Regions from separate parts of the Acidovorax sp. GW821-FHT10E03 genome, predicted to be linked through region 3. Evidence: predicted binding sites of a transcription regulator. Region 3 holds the regulator's gene; each other region holds the start of a gene.
What was found. Region 3 encodes FNR, which switches genes on or off when oxygen is low (the NO sensors DNR and NnrR bind a similar motif). Its sites were predicted from a motif close to TTGATNNNNATCAA; they were not measured.

Region 1 (7,041 bases), 240 kb from region 3:
GAACCGCCGGACACGCGCGAGGCCGACATCGCCATCGAGCGTGAAAAGAAGCGCCTGGAACAGGAAAAAAAGGCCCGCGAACAGCAGCAGGAGCGTGAAAAGCGCGAACGTGAACGCAAGGAAGACGAGCGCCGCGACCGCCTGGAGCAGGAGAAGAAGGAACGCCTGCAAAAGGAAAAGGAAAAAGAGCAGCGTGAAAAGCAGCTGGCCGAGCAGAAGAAGGCCGAGCAGGACAAGCAAAAGAAGCTGGCCGAAGACAAGCGCAAGGCGGAAGAAGCCACCAAGCGCAGGACAGAGGCCGAGGAAAAGCAGCTGGCCAAGCAGCGCGAGGACAACCTGCGGCGCATGCAGGGCCTGGCGGGCGCCACCGGCAGCGAAAATGCCACCGGCACCGCGCAGCGCAGCGCCGGCCCCTCGGGCAGCTACGGCGGCAAGGTGGCGGCCAAGGTCAAGCCCAACATCGTGTACCCCGATGCGATCTCGGGCAACCCGCGCGCGGAGGTGGAGGTGCGCCTGTCGCCCGATGGCACCATCGTCGGCAAGCGCCTCGTGCAGTCCAGCGGCAACAAGGCCTGGGACGAAGCCGTGCTGCGCGCGCTGGACAAGACCGAGACCCTGCCGCGCGACGTGGATGGACGCGTGCCGCCTTCCCTGACCATCGGTTTCAGGCCGCAGGACTGAGCCCCCAAAACAAAGCGCCCGGTACTTCCGGGCGCTTTTTCTTTTGCTTTTTGACCTCCAGCGCTTGATGGGTAAGCGCCAGAAGCTATCTATTCGATAGCAAAATACCCGCCGTTGCTACCGGTCGCGCCGCTCCATGCGGCGGTTCAGATTGAGGGCACCCAATGTGCAGGCCACGCCGGACAGCAAATACACCGTCACCGCCAGCAGCCCGAATTGGGAGGACAGGTACAGGGCCACGAGGGGCGCGAAGGCGGCGCCAATGATCCAGGCCAGGTCGGCCGACAAGGCGGCGCCCGTGTAGCGGTACTGGGGCGAGAAATTGGCAGTCACCGTGCCAGAAGCCTGGCCGTACGACAGGCCCAGCAGCACGAAGCCCAGCAGCAGGAACATGGTGCTGCCCACCTCGCCGGAGTTGAGCAACACCGGCGCCATGAAGCTGAACACGCCAATCATCACCGCCATGCCGCCCAGCAGCTTGCGGCGGCCCAGGTGGTCCGACAGCCAGCCCGACACCATGATGGCCCCCGCCGCCAGGAAGGCGCCCACGATCTGCACCCCCAGAATCTGCGTGACGGGTTGTTCCGAGTACAGCGTGATCCACGACAGCGGGAACACCGTGACCAGATGGAACAGCGCAAAACTCGCCAGCGCGGCGAAAGCACCCAAAAGCACATTGCTGCCTTCGTCGCGCACCACGCGGCTCACGGGCACGGGTTGCAGTTCGCGCTCCTGCAGCAGTTCGGCGTACGACTGGCCCACCACGAGGCGCAGGCGGGCGAACAAGGCCACCACGTTCACCGCGAACGCCACGAAGAACGGATAGCGCCAGCCCCAGGCCAGGAATTCCTCGACGGTGAGGCTGCTGTACAGATAGGCAAACAGGCCCGCGGCCAAGACAAACCCCAGCGGCGCGCCCAGCTGCCCGATCATGGCGTACCAGCCCCGGCGGTGCCGGGGGGCGGACATCGCCAGCAGCGACGGCAGGCCGTCCCACGAGCCGCCGAGCGCCAGCCCCTGGCCGATGCGCAGGATCAGCAGCGCCACGATGGCGGTCATGCCCACGTCCTTGTAACCCGGCAGGAAGGCCATGGCCACCGTGCACACCCCCAGCAGGAACAGCGCGATGGTCAGCTTCGTGCCCCGCCCCCAGCGCCGCTGGATGGCCATGGAAATGGCCGTGCCCACGGGCCGCACCACGAACGCCACGGCCAGCAGCGCAAAGGCGGCGAGCGTGCCATCCAGGCGCGACATGAAGGGAAACAGAAACGACGGGAACACCAGCACGCAGGCGATCCCGAAAACGAAGAAGTCGAAATACTCGGACGACCGCCCGATGATCACGCCCACGGCGATTTCGCTGGGAGTGACATCTTCATGCGTGTCCGCCCGGGAGAGAGAGGCTGGGCTTTCTTCGAAGCCGGCCGCGGGGTAGGTGGCAGAGGCGGGGCTGCTCATGAACAGGACTCCTTGTCGTTGTCGGAAAAAACCAGGACGGCTGGGCTCGTCCGCCTGATTTTCAGTGATCGCGCTGCCCGCAAAGGCACCGGGTACCTAGGTTTTACCCGCAAGCCTGCCCCGGGACAAGTACGCCTGGGCCAGGGCGCCGTGCAGGACAACGCCGGCTCTGCCCCCATGCCCTGGATGGGGGGCAACAACCTTTGACCCTGGACAAAATGTCCAATGGACAAAAAAGCTAGCGATATTACATTCTGCGGTATCCCGACATCCGCGTTTACCCTCGAATCAACGCCTTGGTAGCGCCTTTCACATGTTCAAACTTCCTCACTTTCGCGGGCCTGCCTGGCTCGCCGCCGCTGCTGCCCTGGGCGGCCTGGCCGGCTGCAGCAAGGCGGTGGTCCTCAACCCGGCGGGCGACATCGCGGCCCAGCAGGGCCACATGGTCATCCAGGCCACCTTGCTGATGCTCATCATCATCGTGCCGGTGATCGCCCTCACCCTGTGGTTTGCCTGGAAGTACCGCCAGAACAACACCGCCAACACCGAGGAAGACTACGACCCCGACTGGCACCATTCCACCACCCTGGAGCTGGTGATCTGGACGGTGCCGCTCATGATCATCATCGCCCTGGGCGCGCTGACCTGGATCGGCACGCACAAGCTCGACCCGTACCGTCCGCTGGACCGCATCTCGGCCACCAAGCCCCTGGACACGCAATCCACCCCCATGGAAGTGCAGGTGGTGGCCATGGACTGGAAGTGGCTGTTCCTGTATCCCGAGCTGGGCATCGCCACGGTCAATGAACTGGCGGCGCCGGTGGACCGGCCCATTCTCCTGAAGCTCACGGCCACGTCCACCATGAACGCTTTCTACGTGCCCGACCTCGCCGGCATGATCTACGCGATGCCCGGCATGCAGACCGAGCTGAACGCCGTGATCAACCAGCCCGGCGTGTTCCACGGCATGGCGTCACACTACAGCGGCTCGGGCTTTTCGGGCATGACCTTCAAGTTCCACGGCCTGGTCCAGGGCGACTTCGAGCAGTGGGTCGCCAGGGCCCGGTCCGAGGGCAAGCCCCTGACCCGCCAGGCCTACATGGCCCTGGCCAAGCCCAGCGAACGCGACCCCGTGCAGCGCTTTGCCAGCGTGGAAGAAGGCCTGTACGACAAGGTGCTCAACCGCTGCGTCGAGGACGGCAAGATGTGCATGCACCACATGATGGCCATCGACGAGAACGGTGGCGATGCCTACGTGCGCGCCATGGGCCTGAACCTGCCCCAGGACGTGTGCACCTCGCAGAACGCCGCCCAGGTGGTGGCCGCCCTCGAGTCGCGCCACGCCATTTCCACCCGCAGCACCGCCGCCCAATGACCCGCCCCAGCCCCGCCCTGCCGGCCGCCGGCGCCCACGCCCAAGAAGACTGACCGCCATGTCCTCCTCACCTGTTACCGCACCCCACTGGGCCCTGGGCCGCATCACCTGGGATTCCATACCGATGGCGCACGAGCCCATCGTGCTCTGGACCTTTGTCGCCACCGTGCTGGGTGGGCTGGCCGTGATGGCCGCCATCACTAGGTTCCGCCTGTGGGGCACCCTGTGGCGCGACTGGATCTGCAGCATCGACCACAAGAAGATCGGGATCATGTACATGATCCTGGGCGTGGTGATGCTGCTGCGCGGCTTTGCCGACGCCGTGATGATGCGCCTGCAGCAGGCCATGGCCTTTGGCGACAACATGGGCTACCTGCCGCCGCACCACTACGACCAGATCTTCACCGCCCACGGCGTGATCATGATCTTCTTCGTGGCCATGCCGCTGGTCACGGGCCTCATGAACTACCTCGTGCCGCTGCAGATCGGCGCACGCGACGTGTCGTTCCCGTTCCTCAACAACTTCAGCTTCTGGATGACCACGGCCGGCGCCGTGCTGGTGATGGTGTCGCTGTTCCTGGGCGAGTTCTCCACCTCCGGCTGGCTGGCCCTGTCCAACCTCGGCGCGCAGGACCCCGGCGTGGGGCTGGACTACTACATCTGGGCGCTGCAGATCGCGGGGGTGGGCACCACGCTCTCGGGCATCAACCTGATCGTCACCATCATCAAGATGCGCGCGCCGGGGATGAACCTGATGAGGATGCCCGTCTTCACCTGGACGGCCCTGTGCACCAACGCGCTGATCGTAGCCTCGTTCCCGGTGCTCACGGCCGCGCTCGTGCTGATGTCGCTGGACCGCTATGCCGGCACCAACTTCTTCACGAACGACCTGGGCGGCAACGCCATGCTGTACGTGAACCTGATCTGGATCTGGGGCCACCCCGAGGTGTACATCCTGATCCTGCCGTGCTTCGGCATCTTCTCCGAAGTGGTGGCCACGTTCTGCAGGAAGCGCCTGTTCGGCTACACCTCCATGGTGTATGCCACGGTGGTGATCACCATCCTGTCGTACCTGGTGTGGCTGCACCACTTCTTCACCATGGGCTCGGGAGCGAGCGTGAACACGTTCTTCGGCATCACGACGATGATCATCTCGATCCCCACGGGCGCGAAGATCTTCAACTGGCTGTTCACCATGTACAAGGGCCGCATCCGCTTCGAGCTGCCCATGATGTGGACCGTGGCCTTCATGGTGACGTTCGCCATCGGCGGCATGACCGGCGTGCTGCTGGCCGTGCCACCGGCCGACTTCGTGCTGCACAACAGCCTGTTCCTGATCGCCCACTTCCACAACGTGATCATCGGGGGCGTGCTGTTCGGCCTGTTCGCGGGCATCAACTACTGGTACCCCAAGGCCTTCGGCTACAAGCTGGACCGCACCTGGGGCGTGCGCTCCTTCTGGCTGTGGGTGGTGGGCTTCTGGGTGGCGTTCGGCCCGCTGTACGTGCTGGGCCTGATGGGTGTCACGCGCCGTGCCAACCATTTCGAAGACCCGTCCCTGCAGATCTGGTTCGTGATCGCAGCCGTCGGCGCGGCCATGATCGCGGCCGGCATTGCCTGCTTCCTGATCCAGATCGTGGTGAGCTACCTGAAGCGCGAAGAGCTGCGCGACCACACGGGCGACCCGTGGGACGCGCGCACGCTGGAATGGGCCACGTCCTCGCCCCCGCCCGACTACAACTTCGCATTCACGCCCGTGGTGCACGAGATTGACGCGTGGTGGGACATGAAGAAGCATGGCTACCGGCGTCCCCTCGCCGGTTTCCAGCCCATCCACATGCCTGCCAATACCGGATCGGGCGCCGTGATCTCGGCCCTGTCCCTGGTGCTGGGCTTCGCATTGATCTGGCACATGTGGCTGCTCGCGGGCGTGTCGTTCGCGGCCGTGGTCCTGGCGGCCATCATCCACACGTTCAACTACCAGCGCGACTTCCACATCCCGGCCTCCACCGTGGCCAAGACGGAAAACCACCGCACCCAACAACTGCGTGCCAGCCATGTCTGATATCCGATACACCCCCGGCGCGGCAGGCGCCGCCAGCGCGGCGCTCGCGCCGCGCGACTACCACCTGGCGCACGAGCCCCATCCCGAGAACGGCACGGCCCTGGGCTTCTGGCTCTACCTGATGAGCGACTGCCTCATCTTCGCCGCCCTGTTCGCCACCTACGGCGTGCTCGGCCGCAGCTACGCGGCCGGCCCCACCGGCGCGCAGCTGTTCGACCTGACGCTGGTGGCCATCAACACGGCCTTCCTGCTGCTGTCGTCCATCACCTTCGGCTTCGCCATGCTGCGCAAGCAGCTGGGCGACGCCAAGGGCACGCTGCTGTGGCTGGCCGTGACGGGTTTCTTCGGCCTGTGCTTCCTGGGCCTCGAACTCTATGAGTTCGCCCACCTGATCCACCAGGGCGCCACGCCCCAGCGCAGCGCCTTCCTTTCAGCCTTCTTCACGCTGGTGGGCACCCACGGCCTGCACGTGACCTTCGGCCTCGTATGGCTGGTGGTGCTGATGGTGCAGATCGGCAAGCATGGCCTGATCCATGAAAACAAGCGCCGCCTGATGTGCCTGTCGATGTTCTGGCACTTTCTGGACGTGGTCTGGATCGGCGTCTTCACCTTTGTGTACCTGATGGGGGTGCTGTAACCATGAGCGCGCAACACACACACGCACACGATGCCCACGGCCACGGCGATCACCCCCATGAGGTGGGGCCGCACAGCAGCCTGCGCGACTACACGATCGGCTTCGTGCTGTCGGTCGTTCTCACGGCCATCCCCTTCTGGCTGGTCATGGCCAAGGTGATCGCCGACCGCAACACCGCCGTGCTGGTGCTGGGCGCCTTCGCCGTGGTGCAGATCCTGGTGCACATGGTGTATTTCCTGCACATGAACGGCAAGGTTGAGGGAGGATGGACCCTCTTGTCCACCATCTTCACCGTGGTATTCGTGGCCATCGCCATCAGCGGCACGCTGTGGGTCATGTTCCACATGAATGCCAACATGATGCCCGCGCACCCCACTCCCACGCCGCCGGCGCACGAAGCGCCGGGGCATTCGACGCCCTGACACCTTGACGCCAGAGCCCTCCCCCGCGCACGCGCCCTTCGCCCGGCGGCGGCTCCGCCAGGCGGCCCTCGTGCTCGTGGGCATCGCCCTGTTCTCGGCATTTGCCGCCCTGGGCACGTGGCAGGTCCAGCGCCGCGCGTGGAAGCTCGCGCTCATCGAGCGCGTGGAGCACCGGGTGCATGCTGCTCCCGTGGCGGCGCCACCGGCCAGCCAGTGGCCCCGGGTCAACGCGGCAGACCACGAATACCTTGCCGTCACCCTGCAGGGCCGGTGGCTGGCAGACAAGACGGTCCTCACCCAGGCGGTGACAGAGCTGGGCGCGGGCTTCTGGGTCATGGCCCCGCTGCAGCTGGACGACGGCACGCAGGTGCTCGTGAACCGCGGTTTTGTACCGCAGGCGCAG
Region 2 (7,041 bases), on a different contig from region 3:
AGCGCCAGCGACGCGACCTGGCGGCGCAGCTCGGGCCAGCTCATTTCGCGGTGGTGGCCCTTTTCGTTGCGGCTGATGATGGCCGGCAGACCGGCCGCGTGCGCGGCGTCCACATGGCGCAGCGCCTGCCGCGCGTAGTTGACCTGGGCGCCCGGGAACCACAACGCGCCGGGCATGGTGTTCTGGCCCAGAACGGCGGTGTGCGGCGTGGGCGACTCCAGCTTGAAGTAGTCCCACACGCTTTGCCAGAAGGCATCGAGCTCGGTGGTGGACCAGCGCCACAGGGCGTCGTAGCTGTCGAACTGCAGCCCGCGCTGGTCGCGCAGCCAGTCCTGGTACAGGCGGATCTGGGGAATGAAAGGCGGGGTGTTGTGTGTTGTCTCCATGGCGACGCAGCGTACCAGCGGCACGGGGCGCAGGCCAGCCATCCCCGTCACCCGCTTGACAGCAGGGGGAATTCCGAATTTCGCACAATCGTGCTAAATTAGCGCCATGGATGCAAAGACCCAGAAATCGGAACTCACCCGCGCGGCCATCGTGGGCGCGGCGCTGGACCTGGCCGCGGCCGAGGGGCTGGAGTCGATCACCCTGCAGGCGGTGGCCGACCGCGTGGGCCTGTCCAAGAGCGGCGTGTTCTCGCGCGCCGGCTCGCGCGAGGCGCTGCAGAAGGCGGTGATCGAGGAGTTTGGCCGCCGCTTCCTGGCCGATGTGTTCGTGCCCGCCATGCAGCACCCCAAGGGCCTGCCGCGCCTCAACGAGATCGTGCGCCGCTGGATTGCCCGCACGCGCGACGTGGAGGCCTTCACCGGCTGCATCTATACGGCGGGCGCCTTCGAGCTGGACGACCGCGACGGCGAGCTGCGCGACCTGCTGCACGCCGAGATCACCCGCTGGCGCGCGGCCCTGCGCCGCACGGTGATCCAGTCCATCGAGGCCGGGCACCTGCCCCCCGACACCCCGCCCGACCAGCTGGTGGGCGAGATCTATGCGATGGCCATGGGCCTGTTGCACGACGTTCGCTTCCTGCGCGATCCGCAGGCAGTGCAGCGCACCGAGGCGTCCTGGGCGCGCCTCGTCAAGAGTTATCAGACCGCCTGATCCTCCCCCTCTGCTTGTTCTTGCGCGATGGATGCCTCTTGTTTTTCTTTGCCCCAATTTCGCACAACCGTGCGAAGAAAGGAACCACCATGCTGATCATCTTGGGTATCGCCGCCATCGTGGCCGCGGCGGGCGCCGTCCGGGCGCTGCGCCAGACACTAGCCCGCCTTCCGCGCAGCAACCGGGACTGGATCTTCTACTGACCGTCCACCGCGTCCGCCCCCCATTCCCTCCCTTTCCGGAGCCCCCCATGAACGCCTCCCCTTCCTCCTCCACCGCCCTGCAGGCCACGTCCAGCTTCTACGGCGAACACCCCGGCATGCGCCTGCTGCGCGTGGCGCTGGGCACCACCGAGCGCCTGTGGCCCGCGCTGGCCGTGCGCGCGGCCTACCGCCTTTTCGGCACGCCCCTGCCCCTGCGCAAACCGGGCCGCAGCGCCGTGCCGCCCGGCCACTGGCGCACGGAACGCTGGCCGTTCGAAGACGCCGAGATCACGCTCTACCTGCCCCAGGCCCAGCCGCACGGCCCCACGGTGCTGCTGCTGCACGGCTGGGGCGGCCACGCGCGCCAGATGCTGCCGCTGGCCGGCGCCCTGGCCGCGCGGGGCCTGCGCCCGGTGCTGGTGGACCTGCCCGCGCACGGCGGCAGCCGGGGCCGCGTGAGCAACCTGCCGCAGTTCGCGCGCGCCATCGAATACGCCACCGCCCGCCTGCATGCGCAGGATTCGGCGCCCAGCGCCGTGGTGGCCCATTCGCTCGCGGCCAACGCGGCGGCCCATGCGGCCAGCCGGGGCCTGGCCACCGGGCGGCTGGTGCTGCTGGCGCCGCCCGCGTCGCCCCACGAATACACGCGCCTGTTCGCGCAGGTGTTCGGCCTGTCGGAGCGCACGCGCGCTTCCATGCAGCGGCGCATCGAGGCGCGCGAGGGCATCCTGATGCGCCAGTTCGAGCCCCCGGCCGTGGGTCCGCGCATCGCGCTGCCCACCCTGGTGGTGCACGACCGGGGCGACCGCATCAACCGCTTTGCCGATGGCGAGGCCTACCGCGACCACATTCCTGGCGCCACGCTGCTGGCCACCGAAGGGCTGGGCCACCGCAAGATCCTGCAGCAGGATGGCGTGCTGGCGGCCGTGGCCGATTTCGTGGCGGGCCCGGGCCATCCACGCTGACGGGCCCGGGAGCCAGGGGGCCCGGCGGGGGCCGCGCGGCGCAGCGGGCGGTGCGGGGTGGCTCGGCGCACCGCCGCGCGGTGTCGCCAACAGTTATAGCCGCAAGGCGAACAGGACGCGGCCAGCGCCTATCATCCGCAGTCGTGCGTGCCCCCAGGGCCGCTCTTGCCGATGATTCACCGGTGTGCTGCCTGCCACCGGTGGCCCCACGCCGCTACCTGTTGTCTCTGATGCACGCTCTCCTGTCCGCCTGGCCCGCCCTGGCCCTGCTGTTGCCCGCGCTGGTGCTGGTGTCGGCCTTCTATTTCCTGGCCAAGGGCGACCGCCGCGCGTTCTCGCACCTGCTGGCCCTGCTGGCGTGTTTCCTGATCGGCGCGCTGCTGATGGAGTTCTTCATCTTCATGGCGGCGCGCATGGCCCGTTCGGGCAGCCGCGAGGCCGTGCTGGGCGCCGGCACCCGCCAGCTGCTGGAAACCATGGCCAATCCGCGCTCCATCACCGCCCCGCCCCTGTCGCTGGCGGCCGTGGCGGCCTACAGCGTGCTGGCGTCGTACCTGTGGCTGCTGGTCACCTGGGGCCTGCACCTGCGCGGCAAGCCTGCCGGCGGCGCCGGAAAGAAGAAAGCGGCCAAGCGCCCGCCGCGCAAGCCGGCCCGGGCCTGATCCACGGGCCTTGGGGTCTTTGGGGCCCCTAGCGCTGGATACATCAGCGCCGACAGCTATATATTTAATAGCATATCCTGCGCGCACACTTGACGCAGGGCAACCCCCGGCGCGCGGAGCGCATCCACAATGGCAGGCGATCCCCTCCGGCCGCGGGGGTGCGTACCAGGCTGTCCACCTCCTGCCTTTTCCTGCCATGACTTCCTCCTTCTCCTCCTCCTCCCACAGCGATGTCCTCATCGTCGGCGCGGGGCCCGCGGGCCTGTCGCTGGCCATTTCCCTGGCCCACGCCGGTTTCACGGCCACGGTGGTCGAGCAGCAGCCCCAGGCCGCGCTGGCCGCCCCCGCGCCCGACGGCCGCGAGATCGCGCTGACCCACCCCAGCCGCGCCACGCTCCAGCGGCTGGGCACCTGGGCGCAACTGGCGCCGCACGAGACCGGCGCCATCCGCGAGGCCCAGGTGCATGACGGGCCGCTCGGCCAGCGCAGCGCGCTGCAGCTCGACGCCCAGCGCTCGGGCCACGGGGCGCTGGGCTTCATCGTCCCCAACCACGCGCTGCGCCGCACCGCCTATGCGGTGGCCGCGCAAACGCCCGGCGTGCGCATCGTCACCGGCGCCCAGGTGACGCGCGTGGCCACCCTGGCCACGCATGCCGAGCTGGAGTACCGCCTGCTTGCCCCCACAGACACGGCCCCGGACGCGGAGGCCCCTTCACCCCAGCGCCTGCAGGCGCCCTTGCTGGTCGCGGCGGACAGCCGCTTCTCGGCCACGCGGCGCCAGCTGGGCATTGGCGCGCGCATGGCGGACTTCGGCCGCACCGTGATCGTCTGCCGCATGCGCCATGCCCGGCCCCATGGCGGCGTGGCGCACGAGTGTTTCGGCTACGAACGCACGCTGGCCATCCTGCCCCTGCCGGATGCGGTGGATGCCGCAGACGCGGCCGACACGGCCGGCAGCCCGCACCTGTGCTCGGTCGTGGTCACCGCAGGCGCTGCGGATGCCGCCACGCTGATGGCGTTGCCCGCCGACGCCTTTGCCGCCCAGGTGCGGGCGCAGTTCGACAACCGCCTGGGGCCCATGCAGCTCGACGGAGAACGCCACGCCTACCCGCTGGTGGCCGTGTACGCGGATCGCTTTGCCTCCCACCGCTGCGCGCTGCTGGGCGACGCGGCCGTGGGCATGCACCCGGTGACGGCCCACGGCTACAACCTGGGCCTGGCCGGCGTGGAGCGCCTGACCGCCGCCCTGCTGGCCGCGCGCGGCCAGGGCCGCGATATCGGAGACAGCGCAATCCTGTCCGGCTATGGACGCGCACACCACCACCACGCATGGCCGATCTACGAAGGCACGAACGCCATCGTGCGGCTGTACACCGATGCCCGCCCCCTGCCCCGCCTGCTGCGCCAGCTGGTGCTGCAGGGCGCCCGGCGCCTGCCACCGCTGCAGGCGGCCATCGTGGGGCAGCTCACCGGCAAGCCGCCCGCGTGGACCGAGCTGCTGGGGCGCCTGGCACGGCAGTGACACGTCCGCCCCCGGCCAGCCCGCCGGCCGCCACCGGGTGCCGCCCCCTTTCCACGCGCGAAAGGGAAGAAGTGGCAGCGCCCGCGCCCACGCCACGGGCGCTCAGGGGGTGGTGACTTCCAGCTCCACCATGCCGTACAGCGCTCAGGGGGTGGTGACTTCCAGCTCCACCATGCCGTACAGCGGCGCGCCCAGCCAGGGCCACCACAGGGTCTCCAGCGCCAGGCCCGCCCAGCCATAGCATTCCGCCACGCTGTGCGCGTGCCGCAGCGCCAGGCGCGGGTGCGCGGCGGACAGGTCGGCCAGGCGTGCCAGGCCCCAGCGGAACTCGGCCCCCGTGGGTCCCACGCTCGCGTGCCGGCCGGCCGTGCCCACGGCCCGGTGGGTGAGCACGTCCAGCACCAGGCGCGAGCCCGGGGGCGCGCACTGCGCGAACTCGTGCAGCACCGCCTGCACCTGGCCTGGCTCCAGGTACATGAGCACGCCCTCGCACACCACCAGCACGGGCGCCGCTGCCGCCCCGCTCCCCGCCGCGCGCGGCGGCAGGCCCAGCCGGTGCCACCAGCCGGGCTGGGTGATGTCCGCCTCGGCCAGCCGTGTGCGCGGGCACCGCGCGGGCAGCAGTTGCCGTCGCAGCGCCATCACCTCGGGCAGGTCGGCGTCGAGCCAGTGGTTGGCGCCGGTGTCCAGCCACTGGAAATGGTGCGACAGGCCGCAGCCCAGGTTCACGCCCTGGCCCCCGGGGTGCCTGAGGAAGAAGCCCTGCGCGGTGTCCCGGATGATCCGGGTGCGCCACAGCACGTTCAGCACGGTGGGCAGGTCGTTGAGGTAGGGCTCCACATCGGTGCCCAGCCGCTCCAGCAGCCCGGCGGCCACCGCATCGCCGCAGGCCAGCCAGGGAAAGTAATGGTTGCCCCGCGCCCGCGCCGCCAGCGGGATGAGCAGGGTGCTGGGCACGGCGGGCAAGGGCGCGTGCCGCAGCGGGGCCGGTGCCGCGGCGCTGCGTGGCGCGGGCGCCCGCCCGGCGGATGCCCGGGGACGGCGTCGGCTTCGGTGCGGCTGCAGCGGCAAGATCGTCTCCTCCTGTGGTCGCAGGGGCGCCCCGTTTGGCGGAATGGATGGACGGGGTCAGGCAGTACGGCGGCCACGCGCACAGGCTGCTGGCCGCCACGGGAGACTGCGGCGACGGACTGGGGCCGCCGGGAAGTCTGCGAACGCCATTGTGGTCCGAACCCGGTCCGGTGTGCCCATTTCGCAGGGCCGCGCAAGGGTATATGCAAACGCGGGAAATGGCCGGCGCGGCTACACCCGCTTGGTCAACACCTCCCAGACCAGCGAGACGCCCGCGGCCAGCAGGTCGCCGGTGAAGGAGTCGCCATCGCCATCCCGCGCGCCGCTGAAGGCACTCTTTTGCCGCTCGCGCTCGGCCCGGCTGCGGTCGCGCTCCAGCGCCACCAGGGCATCGCCAATGTCCACGGTCGCCGCCGGCGTGCCGTGCGCGGCCTGGGCCGGGCGGGCGCCAGCCCGGGCGTAGCCCTCCATCGCGCGCACCACGGCGTCGGGGTCGATGAGCGAGAACGCCGCGCGGCAGTAGGGGCAGGCGTGGTCCTTGCGGATGTCCACGGGCGCGCCGCAGCTGGTGCAGTAGATGGCGCCCACGCGCCGGGCCAGGTCGTCGATCTCGGGGCGCGTCATGTGGCGCACGAAGCCCTTTTCGACCATGAAGGAGGAAAAGGTGCTGAACCGCCCGTGCTGGCGCGCGCAGCGGTAGGTCATGTAGCGGCCGCTGCGCACCACGTCGAAGCCCTGGTCCAGCGCGCAGCTGCAGCGCGGGCAGGCCATGCGCGCCTGCAGCGGGCGGTGTTCATGGGTGCGGTGTTCGTGCAGCAGGCGGAACAGGTCCACCACCGCCTGGGGCGAGAGCTTGAGGTTCTCGTGCCGGTCCAGCCAGAGGCCCTGGCAGGCGTAGCAGATGTCCAGCTCCAGCGTGTGCCCGGTGTTGCTGGTGAACGAATGGGCCTCCATGGGCTGGCGGCACGACGGGCAGGATGGGGCGGATGGCGGCATGGTGGACGTCGGGTGAGGGCCGGCCCTCTTGCCCGCCGCTGTGAGGCAGCCATCCTACCGTTCCCGCCGCCTCGCACCTTCGCCTGGCGAAGTTCATCGTCCACGTGCGCATTCATCCACTAGCATTCGCGCCTCGAACTACAAGGAACAACACACATGGGATTCATGAACTGGCAAGAAAAAAGCGCGGCCGTGCTGCAGCAGGGCGGAGTGATCGCGCCCGACGAACGGCTGCCCTGGCCGCAGACGGCGGCGATGGGCGTGCAGCATGTGATCGCGATGTTCGGCGCCACGGTGCTGGCGCCCATCCTGATGGGGTTCGACCCCAACGTGGCCATCCTGATGAGCGGCGTGGGCACGCTGATCTTCTTCCTGGTGACGGGCGGCAGGGTGCCCAGCTACCTGGGTTCGAGCTTTGCCTTCATCGGGGTGGTGATCGCGGCCACGGGCTATGCGGGCAAGGGGGCCAACGGCAACATCGCCGTCGCCCTGGGCGGCATCATCGCCTGCGGCCTGCTCTACAC
Region 3 (7,041 bases):
CGGGGGCATCCGGTCCCTGGGCCGAGGGCACCGTCATCTCCGGCACGCTCCAGGCGGCCGGAACCAGCTCCCTTTGCTCAGGATCGCTTTTCTTGGGGACGTATCGAACCTCGGTGAGACCCAGTTCCCGCAACGTCGCGATCTGGTCCGCCGATGCCACCCGGAAACTGCTCACCGGGAACGGATGGTGCATCCAGCCCACATCGAGCTGGATGTACATGCCGACGCGCAGTTGGCTGATGTCAATGAGGATGGAGGAGTTCACTTCGGGGCGCGCGAAACATGGAGACGTGAATGCCACCAATAGTTACACAGATTATCGCCAGTTCGAAGGCCTTGTCGAAGGAGCCCACCCGCGCCGCGGCGGCACGGCAACACTTGCCTGCCCGAAGACGCGGGGCGGGGCAATCCCCCTCATGGGGATGTGGATTACCGAAACCGCCTCGCCCTCAGGCCGCCGCGGCCCGAATGCACGCTAGCGGCACCACAGCGAGGGTTTGTAGACGAGGTCCATCCACAGTGCCCAGCTTGCCACCGCGCAGAGCAGGCCACCGGCGGCGCGCGTCCCCCAGTCCGCGCGCACGGTGTTGAGCCGGGCCCGCAACCGCGTCCAGGCCCAGGGCCCGCCGACCAGCCAGACGCCGCTGCCAATGCCAAAAAGCGCCATGGACAATGCGCCCTCCAGGGGCCCTCCGCTCAAGGCAGCCACCAGCAGCGCCGAATACAGCAAGCCACAGGGCATCAGCGCCCAGAGAAACCCCGCGGCAAGAATGCCCCCCGGTGCACGGACCAGAGGCCGCACGCGCTCCCACACGCCACGGCCCGCCTGCTCCACCCAGAGCGGCTGCCGCGCCTGGACCATCAGCATCAGCCCCCACGCCATCACCGCGACGTGCATCAAGGTCCACGCCGGGCGCAGTGCCATGGACTGCTGAGTGATCCACGCCAGGCTGTCCATGGCCAGGGCGGCCAGCCCGCCCGCCAGCGCATATCCTGTCAGGCGGCCCGCATGAAAGGCCACGGCCCGCCGGGCCACGCCACCGCGCGGTGCCCACCGCACCGCCTGCACCTTCGGGGGAGCCCCCTCCGCCGGCGCCCCGGCGCCCGGGGCGGATGCGCAGCCCGCGCTCCCCTGCCCCACCACGGCGCCACAAGGTGCCGAGCACATGGCCAGGCAATGGGACCCGCCAACGAGCCCCATCAACAAGGCAGTCGAGGCAACCGTTGCAAGCATGGGATTCAGATGATGCGTGAAAAACGCGCGCGGTTGCGGTCTGCCTGCAGATATCGGTCGAAAACCATGGCGATGCCGCGCACGAAGAACCAGCCCATGGCCGTGACCTCGACACCGTCGGGCCTCACCTTGACCAGCCCCTGCTCGGCCATGGTGTCGAGCTGCGCCAGTTCGGCGGAGAAATAGTGCCGAAAATCGAGGAGCCAGGCCTGTTCCATGGGCTCGAACAGCAGTTCTCCCTGGCACATCAAGGACATGATGACGGCGCGGCGCACGAGGTCGTCCCGCGTCAGGGCCAGGCCACGCACCACGGGCAGACGCCCCTGGTTCAGCAGGTCGTAGTACTCATCCAGGGTCTTGGCGTTCTGGCTGTAGGTGGCGCCGACCCTGCCAATGGCCGACACGCCCAGGCCGATCAGGTCGCAGTCGGGCTGGGTGCTGTAGCCCTGGAAGTTGCGGTGCAGGCGGCCCTGCCGCTTGGCGACGGCCAGCGAGTCCTCCGGCAGCGCGAAGTGGTCCATCCCCACATACACATAGCCGGCGCCCATGAACGCGTCGAGCGAACGGGAGAGCATCGACACCTTGCCGGAGGCTGCGGGCAGTTCGGCGGAGAGGATGCGGCGCTGGGGCTTGAACCGCTCCGGCAGGTGGGCATAGGCATACAGCGCAATGCGATCAGGCCGCAACTGAACCACCTGCGCCAGCGTACGGTCGAACGACTCCGGCGTCTGGCGCGGCAACCCGTAGATCAGGTCCACATTGATCGATTCGAAGCCGAGCGAGCGCGCGGATTCCACCAGCGAAAACACCTGTTCGGCGGGCTGGATGCGGTGCACCGCCTTCTGGACCTCGGGGTCAAAATCCTGCACGCCAAAACTCAGCCGGTTGAATCCAAGCTCCGCGAGCACGGCAAGCCGGTCGGCATTGACGGTACGGGGGTCCACCTCGATAGAGTACTCCCCGCCCGGCGCCAGGGTGAAGCTGCGCTGGAGCATCGCCATGAGTTCCCGCAAGCCATCGTCCGACAGGAAGGTGGGGGTGCCGCCGCCCAGGTGCAGCTGGCTCACCACCTGGCCCGTGCCGCAGTGCGCCGTGTGCAGGTCGATCTCGCGGCTGAGATAGCGCAGATAGACTTCAGCCCGGTCGTGGTGCTTGGTGATGATCTTGTTGCAGGCGCAGTAGTAGCACAGCGACTCGCAAAAGGGGATGTGCACATACAGGGACAAGGGCAGCGCCTTGGTCAGGGTGCCCATGCGGCGCTGCTCGAGGGCGAGGGCGTAGTCCTCCTGGCCGAAGGCTTCCACAAACCGGTCGGCCGTCGGATAGGAGGTATAGCGGGGGCCTGGTACGTCAAAACGGCGCAGCAGGTCAGGCGAAACAGCGGTCATGGGGCGAATCCTTGCGTACACCTTGACTGTGCCGTAAGCTGCCCCCCATGTCCTTGACATGAATCAAGTGATGGAGTGGCCGGAACAGCGACAATTTGATGCATGTCAGTCGCCTGCCCGCCCTCCAAGAGACTCCCTCTTCGGCCATCGGGCGGTATGCTCGAAACCTAACTCCGCCCTGTGCCTATGAACCCGCTCACCATCAAAGTCGCCTGTTCCAATTGCAACCTGCGCGAGCTGTGCATGCCGGTGGGCCTGAGCGAAGAGCAACTGCACCGCATCGACGAGGTCGTTGCAGTTCGCCGCAAGGTGAAGCGCGGCGGCACGCTGTTTCGCAATGGTGAGTCGTTCACCTCGCTTTATGCCATCCGCACCGGCTTTTTCAAGACCTGCGTGGCCACCGAGGACGGACGCGACCAGGTCACGGGGTTCCAGATGGCGGGCGAGATCATCGGCCTGGACGGCATCGTGAATGACCACCACACCTGCGATGCGGTGGCCCTGGAAGACGCCGAGGTCTGCGTCATGCCGTTTGACCGCATCGAGGAACTGTCCCGCGAGGTCACCGCGCTGCAGCACCACGTGCACAAGATCATGAGCCGCGAGATCGTGCGCGAACACGGCGTGATGCTGCTGCTGGGCAGCATGCGTGCCGAGGAGCGCCTGGCAGCGTTCCTGCTCAATCTGGTGCAGCGCCTGCACGCCCGCGGATTCTCGCAGTCCGAGCTGGTGCTGCGCATGACGCGCGAGGAGATCGGCAGCTACCTGGGCCTCAAGCTCGAGACCGTGAGCCGCACCTTCTCCAAGTTTGTGGAAGAAGGCATTGTCGAAGTCAAGCAGCGCCATGTCCGCATCCTCGAGACCGACGCGCTCAAGCGCATCGTGAACAACCAGTCCGCCTGCCACTGAGCAAGGCGAGCCAGGTCCGCTCGTCCCGGCAACGCCTTGCCACCGGAGCTCGGCCGGTGCGCTGTTCAAGGGCAGGATGATGTCTTTCGGCAATCATCAGGGCGCTCGCCTTCGGGCACGGGGCAGCGGTTGAGTTCAAAGGGCGACATTGCCAGCAGCGTGGTCAACGCGCTGGAGGCCATGGTGATGGCCCAGAACGCAAAGAACGCGAGCGTGTAGACGCCCTGGCGCGACAGGGCCAGCGGCTGCCCGAACCAATGCAGGTCCTGCGGGTCCACCATCGCAAAAACCAGCATCTCCATCGCGCCCGCCATCAGAAAGGCGGGCCATGCAATCCACATCAGGCGTTGCGTCCACATCGGGGTTGTCTCCTGGTAAGGCCGCGCAGACCCGCTGCTCGGCCAGGGGTTTCAGCGTGGCTGGTCCTGAACCGGCGTTGCCGCGTGGTTGCGGCCCTTCATGGCCGGGGCCAGGCTCTTCTCCGGAGCCTCCAGCGTCTTGTTGATTTCGATGCCCTGGCGGTAGTAGTCCTCGGCAATCACGGGGTCTGGCCGCGAAATCGCCAGCCACAGCGTGACAAAGCCCGCCACGATGACGATGGCAGGGCCGGCGATGATCAGCCAGACGTGGCCGAATTTCCACCAGGGCGCAGCGGTGGCGGGGGCGGAGCCGATGGCTGGATTGGATGGCATGGGTGCTTGCTCCTCAAAAATCTTCTCGGTCATACAACGTCCCCGGGGCCGTGCACCGGGGTGCACGTCGCCTCATCGGGGCACCAGGAATACGGACTTCTCGGTCACATGGGCCGCAGCGCCCACCGCCTGCACATCGAACTGCACGGCATGGGAGCCCGGGGGCGCGGAGCCATACGGTATCTGCAGGCGCACGGCCACCCACCGGGACTCCGCGGGGCCAATGTCCACCTCGGCTTCAGAGGCCACCTCCAGCCCGTCCAGGCCGCGGGCGCCGATGCGGTAGCGCTGGGGGCCTTCGGTGGCGTTCATGATCTGCAGGCGGTAGATATTCTCCAGCTTGCCGCCCGCCACGATGCGCGACAGGGCCGCGCGGTCGCGCACCACATCCACCTTGAGCGGCGTGCGGGTGACCAGGCTGGCCATCATGCCCACGCACAGTGCCACCAGCACGGCGGTGTAGATCAGCACGCGAGGCCGCAGGACGCGCCGCAGGATCTGCGACTGGCTCCAGCGCTGTGCCACGCCGTTCTGCGTGGAAAAGCGGATCAGCCCCCGGGGGTAGTGCATCTTGTCCATCACCGTGTTGCACGCATCCACGCACAGTCCGCAGCCAATGCACTCGTACTGCAGGCCCTTGCGGATATCGATGCCCACGGGACACACCTGCACGCACAGGGTGCAGTCAATGCAGTCGCCCAGGCCCTTGGCCTTGTGGTCGATCGTCTTGTTGCGCGGGCCGCGCGGCTCGCCGCGTTCCACGTCATAGCTCACGATCAGGGTGTCCCGGTCGAACATCGCGCTCTGAAAGCGCGCGTAGGGGCACATGTACTTGCACACCTGCTCGCGCATGTAGCCCGCATTGCCATACGTGGCAAAGCCGTAGAACAGCACCCAGAATATCTGCCAGTTGCCCTGCAGCGCCAGCAGTTCCGCGCCGAGCTCGCGGATGGGAACGAAATAGCCCACGAACGTGAACCCCGTCCACAGCGCCACGATGATCCATACCACCTGTTTGAGAAACTTCTTGCGGATCTTCTCGAAGGTCCAGGGCCCGTTGTCCAGCCGCAGCCGGGCACTGCGATCGCCTTCGATCTTGTGCTCGATCCACATGAACATTTCGGTGTAGACCGTCTGGGGACAGGCGAAACCGCACCACAGCCGCCCCGCCACGGCCGTGAACAGGAAAAGCGACAGCGCCGAAATGATGAGCAGGCCCGTGAGATAGATGAAGTCCTGCGGATAGAGCACCAGCCCGAAAATATAGAACCGCCGTGCCCCCAGGTCGAACAGCACCATCTGGCGCTGCCCCCACTCGAACCAGGGAAGGCCGTAAAAGACCAGTTGCGTGAGAAACACCATGCCCCAGCGCCAGCGTGCGAACAGGCCACTGATGGAGCGCGGGTAAATCTTCTTCTGCGCTTCGTACAAGGAGACGATCTCGCCCTCGGACGAGGCATCGGATGCAACCGGTGCAATCGGAATGACCTTGCGGGCTGGCCCGCTGGGTGGCTTCATGGTGGTGTCGACCTATTGGCTTGGTGTGTCTTCAGCAATGGGGCAAAAAACCGGGGGCAGCGCCAGGGGGCGCACCACCCGGCCCGGATCAGCGCACCGCGGCAGCCTGCTTGCCGTTGGACAGGCCCCATACGTACGCAGACAGCACGCCGATCTGCGCTTCCGTCAACTTGTCGGCCTGGGCCGGCATCTGGTTGACCTTGCCGTTGTTGACCATGGCGGTAATGGCCGCCTCGCCCCAGCCATGCAGCCAGACGTCGTCGGTCAGATTGGGGGCACCCAGCGCCTGGTTGCCCTTGCCGTCCATGCCATGGCAGGCCGCGCATGCCGTGAACTTGGACTTGCCCAGCGAAGCACGCAGCGAATCGTGCGGGCTGCCCGACAGGCTCAGCACATAGTGCGACAGGTTGCGCACGTCTTCGGGCGTGCCCACTGCGGCCGCCATGGGAGGCATGTTGCCCACACGGCCCTTCTCGATCGTTTCACGGATCTTCTCGGGCGCCCCGCCATGGAGCCAGTCACCGTCCGCCAGATTGGGGAAACCCTTGCTGCCGCGCGCGTCGGAACCATGGCACTGAGCGCAGTTGTTCATGAACAGGCGCTCGCCAATGGCCTGGGCCTGCGGGTCCCTGGCCACGTCTTCCGGCTTCATCGAGGCGAAACGGGCATACAGCGGCTCCAGTTCAGCCTTGGCCTTGGCCATCTCGGCTTCGTATTCGCCCTTCTGCGTCCAGTTCAGCTTGCCGGTGAAGCTGCCAAGGCCTGGGTAGGCGGCCAGGTAGCCGAAGCCGAAGACGATGGTGATGACGAACAGCCAGACCCACCAGCGCGGCAGGGGGTTGTTCATCTCGACCAGGTCCTCGTCCCAGACGTGGCCCGTGGTGTTGTCGGCCGTGGCCATCACCTTCTTGCGGCCTGCCATCCAAAGCAGGATGCCGCAGGCGATGATGCCGACCAGGGTCAGCGTGGTCACAAAGACCGACCAGAAATTGCTGGTGAAGTCACTCATGGGGTGTTCTCGTTCTGGTGGGGGTCAATCTTGTTCAAAGGGCAGCCGAGCGGCCTCGTCAAACCGGGCCTTGTTGCGGCCCCGGTAGGCCCAGACCCAGATGCCGACGAAGCAGGCCATCGAGGCCAGCGTGGCGACGATGCGCATGGTGGTGATGTCCATTGCGAACCTCCTTTACTTGAGCGCACGGCCCATGACTTGCAGGTAGGCGACCAGCGCCTCCATCTCGGTCTTGCCCTTGACGTCGGCCGCGGATGCCGCGATCTGCTCGTCCGTGTAGGGCACGCCGAC
Region 4 (7,041 bases), on a different contig from region 3:
GATGGCGCGCCACCTGGAGGCCCAGCGCCGCCTGAGCCGTGCCTTTGCCGAGCGCACGGTGCACAAGAGGTACCAGGCGGTGGTGCGGGGATGCATGGGCCAGGGCGCGGCCGACCCCGCGGCATGGCAGGAGATCGACCTGCCCATCGCCGCCGACTGGGCCCGGCGCCCGCTGCGGGTGATCGACGCCACGCAGGGCAAGCCCAGCCTGACCCGCTGGCGCGCGCTGAGCTGCGACCTGGCCGCCCGCACGACGCGGGTCGAGCTTGCGCCCGTCACCGGCCGCACCCACCAGCTGCGTGTGCACCTGGCGGCCGTGGGCCACGCCATCCTGGGAGACGCACTGTATGCCGACGCGGCCACCCGGGGCCTCGCGCCGCGCCTGCTGCTGCATGCCAGCCACCTGGCCTTTGCACACCCGGCCACCGGAGCGCACCTTGCCCTCGAATGGGCGGCGGATTTTTGACCCCGCGGCCGGTACCGCCCGCCGCTACAGCCGCGCCGGCGCCACGGGCCGCGACATCGCCCATTGCACCGCCAGGATGCTGGCCAGCACCACCAGCATGCCGGCCAGCGACACGCCCGTCATGGCCTGGCCCAGCAGCACCCAGCCCAGCAGCACGGCCGTGACGGGGCTGAGCAGCCCGAGCGACGACACCGCCACCGACGGCAGGCGCGCTATGCCGCGAAACCACAGCGCATAAGCCAGCAACGCGCCCGCGATGCTCAGGTAAAGATACCCGCCCACCTGGGGGGCGGTGAGCGCGGGCAGCGGCGGGTCCACCAGCCAGGCCAGGGGCGCGAGCATGATGCCGCCGGCCAGCAGTTGCCACCCCGTGAACGCCAGCACCGGCAGGTCGGACCGCCAGCGCCGCGACCAGAAGGTGCCTGCCGCCATGCACACGGTGCCGACCAATGCCGCGCCGACGCCCACCATGTCCCACCGCGCACCGGGCGACAGCAGCAGTGCGGCCATGCCCAGCACGCCGGCCGCGCCCGCGCCCAGGGCCAGGGCGGGCGGGCGGCGGTGATCCAGTGCCCAGGCCAGGCCCATCACCACCAGCGGGCCCACCGCGCCCACCACGGCGGCCACGCCGCCCGGCAGCCGGTAGGCGGCCACGAACAGCAGCGCCTGGAAAACGCCGATGTTGAGCGCTGCCAGCACCATCAGCCGCCGCCAGCCCACCCAGTCGCCCCACGCCGGCCAGCGGCGGCACCACAGCACCAGCAGCAGGCCCGCGGGCAAGGTGCGCAGCAGCGCGGCGGTGAAGGGCCGGTCGGGCGGCAGCAGCTCGGTGGTGACGATGTAGGTGGAGCCCCAGATGACCGGGCCCACGGCCGTGGCGAGCGCATCCAGCCAGGGAGAGGTGCGGGTGCTTTGCATGGCAATTTATCTTCAAATCAAGATAAAAATACTCTACCATACAATCTTGAAATCAAGATAAATCGATCACAAAGCCCATGGCCACCCCACGCCAGCCCGACGCCGTAGATGCCATCCTGGCCCAGTGGAGCCGCGAGCGCCCCGACCTGGATGTGAGCCCCATGGGCCCCATCGGGCGCATCAAGCGCTGCGCCGCGCTGCTGCAGCGCAGGCTCGACGAGACCTTTGCCGGGTTCGGACTGAGCTTCTGGGAGTTCGACGTGCTGGCCACGCTGCGCCGCAGCGGCGCGCCCTACTGCCTGGCGCCGACCACGCTGTTCTCCACCCTCATGGTCACCTCGGGCACCATGACGCACCGCATGGGCAAGCTCGAGGCCCAGGGCTGGATCACGCGCCTGCCCAACCCCGACGATGCGCGCAGCTCGCTGGTGCAGCTCACCGCCGAGGGGCTGGCGCTGATCGACCGCGCTGTCGAGGCCCACGTCGCCAACGAGCACCGCATCCTGGCGCCGCTCAAGGCTGCCGACCTCGCGGCGCTGGACGCGCGGCTGTCGCTGCTGCTCGCGGCGCTGGAGCCTGCCGGAGACAGCTGAGCCGGGCGTCCCGCAGTACGATGGGAGGATGCCTCATACCCACCTCTACATCCTCACCGGCGCATCGCGCGGCATGGGGCTGGCCATGGCCCAGCAACTCCTGCGCAGCGGCAACACCCTCATCTGCATCGCGCGCAGCGCCAATGCGGACCTGGCCACCGAAGCCAAGGCGGCGGGCGTCACCCTCGAACAATGGCAGCAAGACCTCTCGCAGGGCGAGCAGGCGGCGCACAGGCTGCAAAGCTGGCTCGCGGCGCAGGGCCCGCAGGTGTTCGCGAGCGCCACGCTCATCAACAACGCGGGCGTGATCCCGCGCATCGCCCCCCTCTCGGGCAGCGATGCCGCCGACCTGGCCCATGCCCTGCGCGTGGGCCTGGAGGCGCCCATGCAGCTCACCGCCGCCTTCCTGGGCGCGACGGATGCCTGGACGGTGCCGCGCAAGGTGCTCAACATCTCCTCGGGCCTGGGCCGCCGGGCCATGGCCTCGCAGGCCGCGTACTGCGCCGCCAAGGCGGGCATGGACCATTTCACGCGCTGCGTGGCGCTGGACGAAGCCATCAAGCCCCAGGGCGCCAAGGTATGCTCGCTGGCCCCCGGCGTGATCGACACCGACATGCAGGTGCAGCTGCGCGGCGCCGCCCCCGAGGCGTTCCCGGACCAGCAAAATTTCGCCAACCTCAAGACGGGTGGCCAGCTCACATCGCCTGCCGACGCCGCCACCCGCGTGCTCGCCTGGCTGGAACGCGCAGACTTCGGCACCAACCCGGTGGCCGATGTCCGGGACGCCTAGAGCCCCAATACTCCTGTTTTTATAGCTGCCAGCGCTTTATGGACAAGCGCTAGCGGCCAATTTTATCTGAAACCCATCTGAAAGGACCTCCCCATGACCCGTGAAGTCGTCGTCGTTTCCGCAGTGCGCACCGCCATCGGCACCTTTGGCGGCAGCCTCAAGGACGTGCCCCCCACCGAGCTGGGCGCGCTGGTGGTGCGCGAATCGCTCGCGCGTGCCAACGTGGGAGGCAAGGACGTGGGCCACGTGGTGTTCGGCCACGTGGTCAACACCGAGCCCAGGGACATGTACCTGTCGCGCGTGGCCGCCATCAACGGCGGCTGCGGCGAAGGCGCGCCCGCCTACAACGTCAACCGCCTGTGCGGCTCGGGCCTGCAGGCCATCGTCAACGCCAGCCAGTCCATCCTGCTGGGAGACACCGACGTGGCCATCGGCGCCGGTGCCGAGAACATGAGCCGCGTGCCGTTCGCCAGCCTGAACATGCGCTGGGGCGCGCGCATGGGCGACACCAAGATGGTGGACATGATGATCGGCGCGCTGCACGACCCCTTCCACAACATCCACATGGGTGTGACGGCAGAGAACATCGCCGCCAAGTGGGGCATCAGCCGCGAAGACCAGGACAAGCTGGCGGTAGAGAGCCACAACCGCGCCGAGCGCGCCACGCAGGCCGGTGTGTTCAAGGACCAGATCGTGCCCGTTACCCTGAAGAGCAAAAAGGGCGATGTCCAATACGCCACCGACGAGCACTTTCGCCCCGGCGCCACGATGGATGACCTGGCCAAGCTCAAGCCCGTGTTCCTCAAGGAGAACGGCACGGTGACGGCCGGGAACGCCTCGGGCATCAACGACGCCGCCGCCGCCGTGGTGCTGATGGAAGGCGGTGCCGCCAAGGCCCGCGGCGCCAAGCCCCTGGCCCGCCTGGTGGCCTATGCGCACGCCGGTGTGGACCCCAAATACATGGGCATTGGCCCGGTGCCTGCCACGCAGCTGGCGCTGAAGAAGGCGGGCCTCACCGTCAACGACCTCGACGTGATCGAAGCCAACGAAGCCTTTGCCGCCCAGGCCTGCGCGGTGACCAAGGATCTGGACCTGGACCCGGCCAAGGTCAACCCCAACGGCTCGGGCATCTCGCTGGGCCACCCGATCGGCGCCACCGGCGCGCTCATCACCGTGAAGGCGCTGCACGAACTGCAGCGCGTGCAGGGCCGCTACGCGCTGGTGACCATGTGCATCGGCGGCGGCCAGGGCATCGCCGCGATCTTCGAGCGCATCTGACCCGTGCCGCCCGGCCTTGCCATCGCCAGTGGCGATGTTGCCACCCTGTATCGGCAAGGCCAGCCCCGCGCAGGATCGGCGATCATCCGTGGGTGCTGGCACCAAGACCAGCAGAGCGGAGCGCGCCTGCGCGGCCGCCTGTCCATATTGAACCGACGGAGACATCTCTCACCATGATTCGCACCCTGCTTTCCTTCACCGCCCTCGCCTTCGCCGTGGGCACCACCGCGCACGCCCAGGCCCCCGCACCGGCTGCAGCCTACCCCACCAAGCCCATCCGCCTGATCGTGCCCTTCCCGCCCGGCGGCGGCACCGACATCCTCTCGCGCCTGGTGGCCACCAAGCTCACCGAAAGCGCCAAGTGGACCGTGGTGGCCGACAACAAGGCGGGTGCCGGCGGCACCATCGGCATCGGCGAGGCCGTCAAGGCAGCCCCCACGGGCTATGACCTCGTGATGGGCCAGAAGGACAACCTCGTGATCGGCCCCTGGCTCTACAAGAACCTGCCCTGGGACCCCACCAAGGACCTGACCGCCGTGGCCCACGTCGCCTACACGCCCGTGGTCATCGCCACCAGCGTCAACTCCAAGTACAAGACCCTGGCCGACGTGGTGGCCGCCGCCAAGGCCGCGCCCGGCACCATCACCTATGGCTCGCCCGGCAACGGCACGTCCATCCACCTGGCGGGCGACCTGTTCGAGAAGGCCGCGGGCGTGAAGCTGAGCCACATTCCCTACAAGGGATCCAATCCCGCGCTGATGGATGCGCTGGCGGGCAATGTGGACCTGCTGGTCTCGTCCCTGCCCTCGGCCATGGGCCAGATCAAGTCCGGCAAGCTGCGCCCCCTGGCCGTGACCTCGGCCAAGCGCAGCTCGTCCCTGCCCGAGGTGCCCACCGTGGCCGAGTCGGGCTTCAAGGACTTCGACGTGAGCACCTGGTACGGCGTGTTCGCCCCCGCCGGCACGCCGGCCGCCGTGGTGAGTGCCATCAACGCCGAGATCAACAAGCTCCTGGCCACGGCCGACATGAAGGCCGCCATCCATGCCCAGGGCGCGGAGCCGGAAGCCATGTCCGTCGCGCAGTTCGGCACCCTGCTCAAGACCGACTACGCCAAGTGGAAGGGCATCGTCGAAGCCTCGGGCGCGAAGATTGAGTGACCCCCTGAGGCGCTTCGCGCCTTCCCCCTGAAGGGGGACGCACCCGGTGGCTGGCAAAGCCAGATCCACGGGTGCACTGGCGAAGGGCGTGCCTGTTCCACGAGCTGTGGAATGTGGGATGCGCTGGTGCGCGGCGCCATCGAGAACTGAAATGAAGAACGGCTCCTTTCGGAGCCGTTCCTCATGGGGGATGGCGCTCAGTCCCTCACGACCAGCACCGGGATGTGCACCACGCCCAGCACGCGCTGCGTGACGCTGCCCAGCACCAGCTTTTCAAGCCCGCGGCGGCCGTGCGAGCCCATCACGATGAGATCGGCGCCCGTGCTTTCCAGCGCGCGCAGGATGCCTTCATGCACTGCGTGGCCTTCGCCCACCACGGTGGTCACCGGCACGCCAGCCTCGGCCATGGCCTTCTTGGTGGCATCCAGGGCGCTGTTGGCCTCGGCGGTGGCCGCGTTGATGTACTGGGCCTGGCCGTAGGCGAAATCAGCCCCCACGCCCGTGAAGGGATAGGGATCGACCACGTAGACCGCCGTCACGGCGCTGCCAAAGGTCTTGGCCAGGGCCGCGGCCTTGGAGACCGCGAGCATCGAGGTGTTGGAACCGTCGACTGGAACCAGAATGTGCTTGAACATGGTGCTTCTCCTTGAGTTGAGTGTGGGACCTGGCTTGTGGCCCGGCCATGGACATCAGTTTGAACGCCCACCATACCGCGCATCTTGATTCGCATCAAATCGGGCGCACTCCCTTGCCGGCGTTCAGCGGCCCGCAGGGGCCTGCCCGACCACATCCGCCCCCTGGAAACCACCCCGGCGGCAGGTGACCACGAGGGTGTCGCGATACCCCCCCTCGGCCAGGGGCTGGATGGGCGTGGATTCATGGATCATGCGCGCGTCGTCCAGCAGCAGCAGGGACCACGGCTCGGTCAGCGTGAAGCGCTGGCCGCTGGGGCCCGCCGCCTCGAACACCCGCGTCTCGCCGCCCTTGATGCCCTCGCGCCCCACGAGGAACACGGCCACCAGGTCGACGCCGTCGCGGTGGGCGCCCTCGGGGGTGGGCCGGCCAATGCCGTCGGTGGTGTCGATGCGGAACTGGTGGGCCTCGACGAACCAGGATGCAGGCGCCTCGGAGCGCGCAAACACGGCATCGGACACCCCGGCCAGCGCTGCCAGCAGCTGCTGCCACACCGGCCGGGCGACGGTGGCGGGCTCCATGGGGGCAAACCAGCGCTCCATGCCGCCATGCAGCGCGTTGTACTCCACAGGCTGCCAGTGCGCGCGGTGCGGCACCTGCCGCACCTGCCCGTCCTGCACCACAAAGCAGGCATGGCGGCGGCGGCGGTAGCGCCCGCCGTCTTTGAGGAAATCATCGGGGGGCAGCCCCGCCCAGTCGCCGTTCAGGCCCAGCAATTCCGGCAGGGCGCAGCCCGTCCAGCGGGCCACGTCCGCCGGCGACAGGACGGCAAAGCCGTTCTGCCGCAGCTGGCTGGCGACATCCTGGGGGGCGGTGAAGGGGGGAGAAAAAGTGACTTGGGCCATAGAGGCCCGAGCTTAACCGCTGGTGCCGGCACCGCGTCTGCGATGGCGCAAACGCGGTGCAGCGCGGCGCGGCCTTGCAGGGAGGTGCGCCGCGCGGTCCGTCAATCAGTCAGTCGCGGTGGCCATGTCCATGGCCCTTGCCATTGTTGCCGCGGCCCCGGTCATGGTCGCGGTCCTGCTTGCCGCCGTGGCGATGGTCGTCATCCCACCGGCGGTCATCGCGGCCAGGGCCCCGGTGCGGAGGGCCACGGCGTGGTGGCGGCTCCTGCACGAAGTACACCGGCTGGCTGCACGCGTTGTA

Region 1: the regulator FNR is predicted to act here: its motif matches at 2,343-2,356, upstream of cyoA (ubiquinol oxidase subunit II).
Region 2: the regulator FNR is predicted to act here: its motif matches at 3,018-3,031, upstream of ubiM (5-demethoxyubiquinol-8 5-hydroxylase UbiM).
Region 4: the regulator FNR is predicted to act here: its motif matches at 5,922-5,935, upstream of AC07OD_RS26560 (universal stress protein).

The regions. Positions count from the first base shown of each region.
Region 1 covers NZ_JBWKMU010000001.1:143,814-150,854, reverse strand. Annotated here, with positions in the region: gene tolA (cell envelope integrity protein TolA) at 1-681, shown strand, start outside; gene AC07OD_RS00645 (MFS transporter) at 799-2,139, opposite strand; gene cyoA (ubiquinol oxidase subunit II) at 2,453-3,514, shown strand; gene cyoB (cytochrome o ubiquinol oxidase subunit I) at 3,573-5,579, shown strand; gene cyoC (cytochrome o ubiquinol oxidase subunit III) at 5,572-6,216, shown strand; gene cyoD (cytochrome o ubiquinol oxidase subunit IV) at 6,219-6,638, shown strand; gene AC07OD_RS00620 (SURF1 family protein) at 6,643-7,041, shown strand, end outside.
Region 2 covers NZ_JBWKMU010000010.1:57,263-64,303, forward strand. Annotated here, with positions in the region: gene AC07OD_RS18365 (acetoacetate--CoA ligase) at 1-386, opposite strand, end outside; gene AC07OD_RS18370 (TetR/AcrR family transcriptional regulator) at 493-1,098, shown strand; gene AC07OD_RS18375 (alpha/beta fold hydrolase) at 1,349-2,266, shown strand; gene AC07OD_RS18380 (hypothetical protein) at 2,497-2,928, shown strand; gene ubiM (5-demethoxyubiquinol-8 5-hydroxylase UbiM) at 3,125-4,450, shown strand; gene AC07OD_RS18390 (class I SAM-dependent methyltransferase) at 4,595-5,407, opposite strand; gene AC07OD_RS18395 (zf-TFIIB domain-containing protein) at 5,753-6,517, opposite strand; gene AC07OD_RS18400 (solute carrier family 23 protein) at 6,674-7,041, shown strand, end outside.
Region 3 covers NZ_JBWKMU010000001.1:387,999-395,039, reverse strand. Annotated here, with positions in the region: gene AC07OD_RS01855 (cyclic di-GMP phosphodiesterase) at 1-265, opposite strand, end outside; gene AC07OD_RS01850 (sulfite exporter TauE/SafE family protein) at 476-1,234, opposite strand; gene hemN (oxygen-independent coproporphyrinogen III oxidase) at 1,240-2,622, opposite strand; gene fnr (fumarate/nitrate reduction transcriptional regulator Fnr) at 2,809-3,531, shown strand; gene AC07OD_RS01835 (hypothetical protein) at 3,597-3,890, opposite strand; gene AC07OD_RS01830 (FixH family protein) at 3,942-4,223, opposite strand; gene ccoG (cytochrome c oxidase accessory protein CcoG) at 4,296-5,741, opposite strand; gene ccoP (cytochrome-c oxidase, cbb3-type subunit III) at 5,830-6,750, opposite strand; gene AC07OD_RS01815 (cbb3-type cytochrome oxidase subunit 3) at 6,775-6,912, opposite strand; gene ccoO (cytochrome-c oxidase, cbb3-type subunit II) at 6,925-7,041, opposite strand, start outside.
Region 4 covers NZ_JBWKMU010000018.1:63,136-70,176, forward strand. Annotated here, with positions in the region: gene AC07OD_RS26530 (RluA family pseudouridine synthase) at 1-466, shown strand, start outside; gene AC07OD_RS26535 (EamA family transporter) at 491-1,384, opposite strand; gene AC07OD_RS26540 (MarR family winged helix-turn-helix transcriptional regulator) at 1,462-1,977, shown strand; gene AC07OD_RS26545 (SDR family NAD(P)-dependent oxidoreductase) at 2,006-2,767, shown strand; gene bktB (beta-ketothiolase BktB) at 2,861-4,045, shown strand; gene AC07OD_RS26555 (tripartite tricarboxylate transporter substrate binding protein) at 4,219-5,202, shown strand; gene AC07OD_RS26560 (universal stress protein) at 5,400-5,837, opposite strand; gene AC07OD_RS26565 (2OG-Fe dioxygenase family protein) at 5,961-6,740, opposite strand; gene AC07OD_RS26570 (hypothetical protein) at 6,850-7,041, opposite strand, start outside.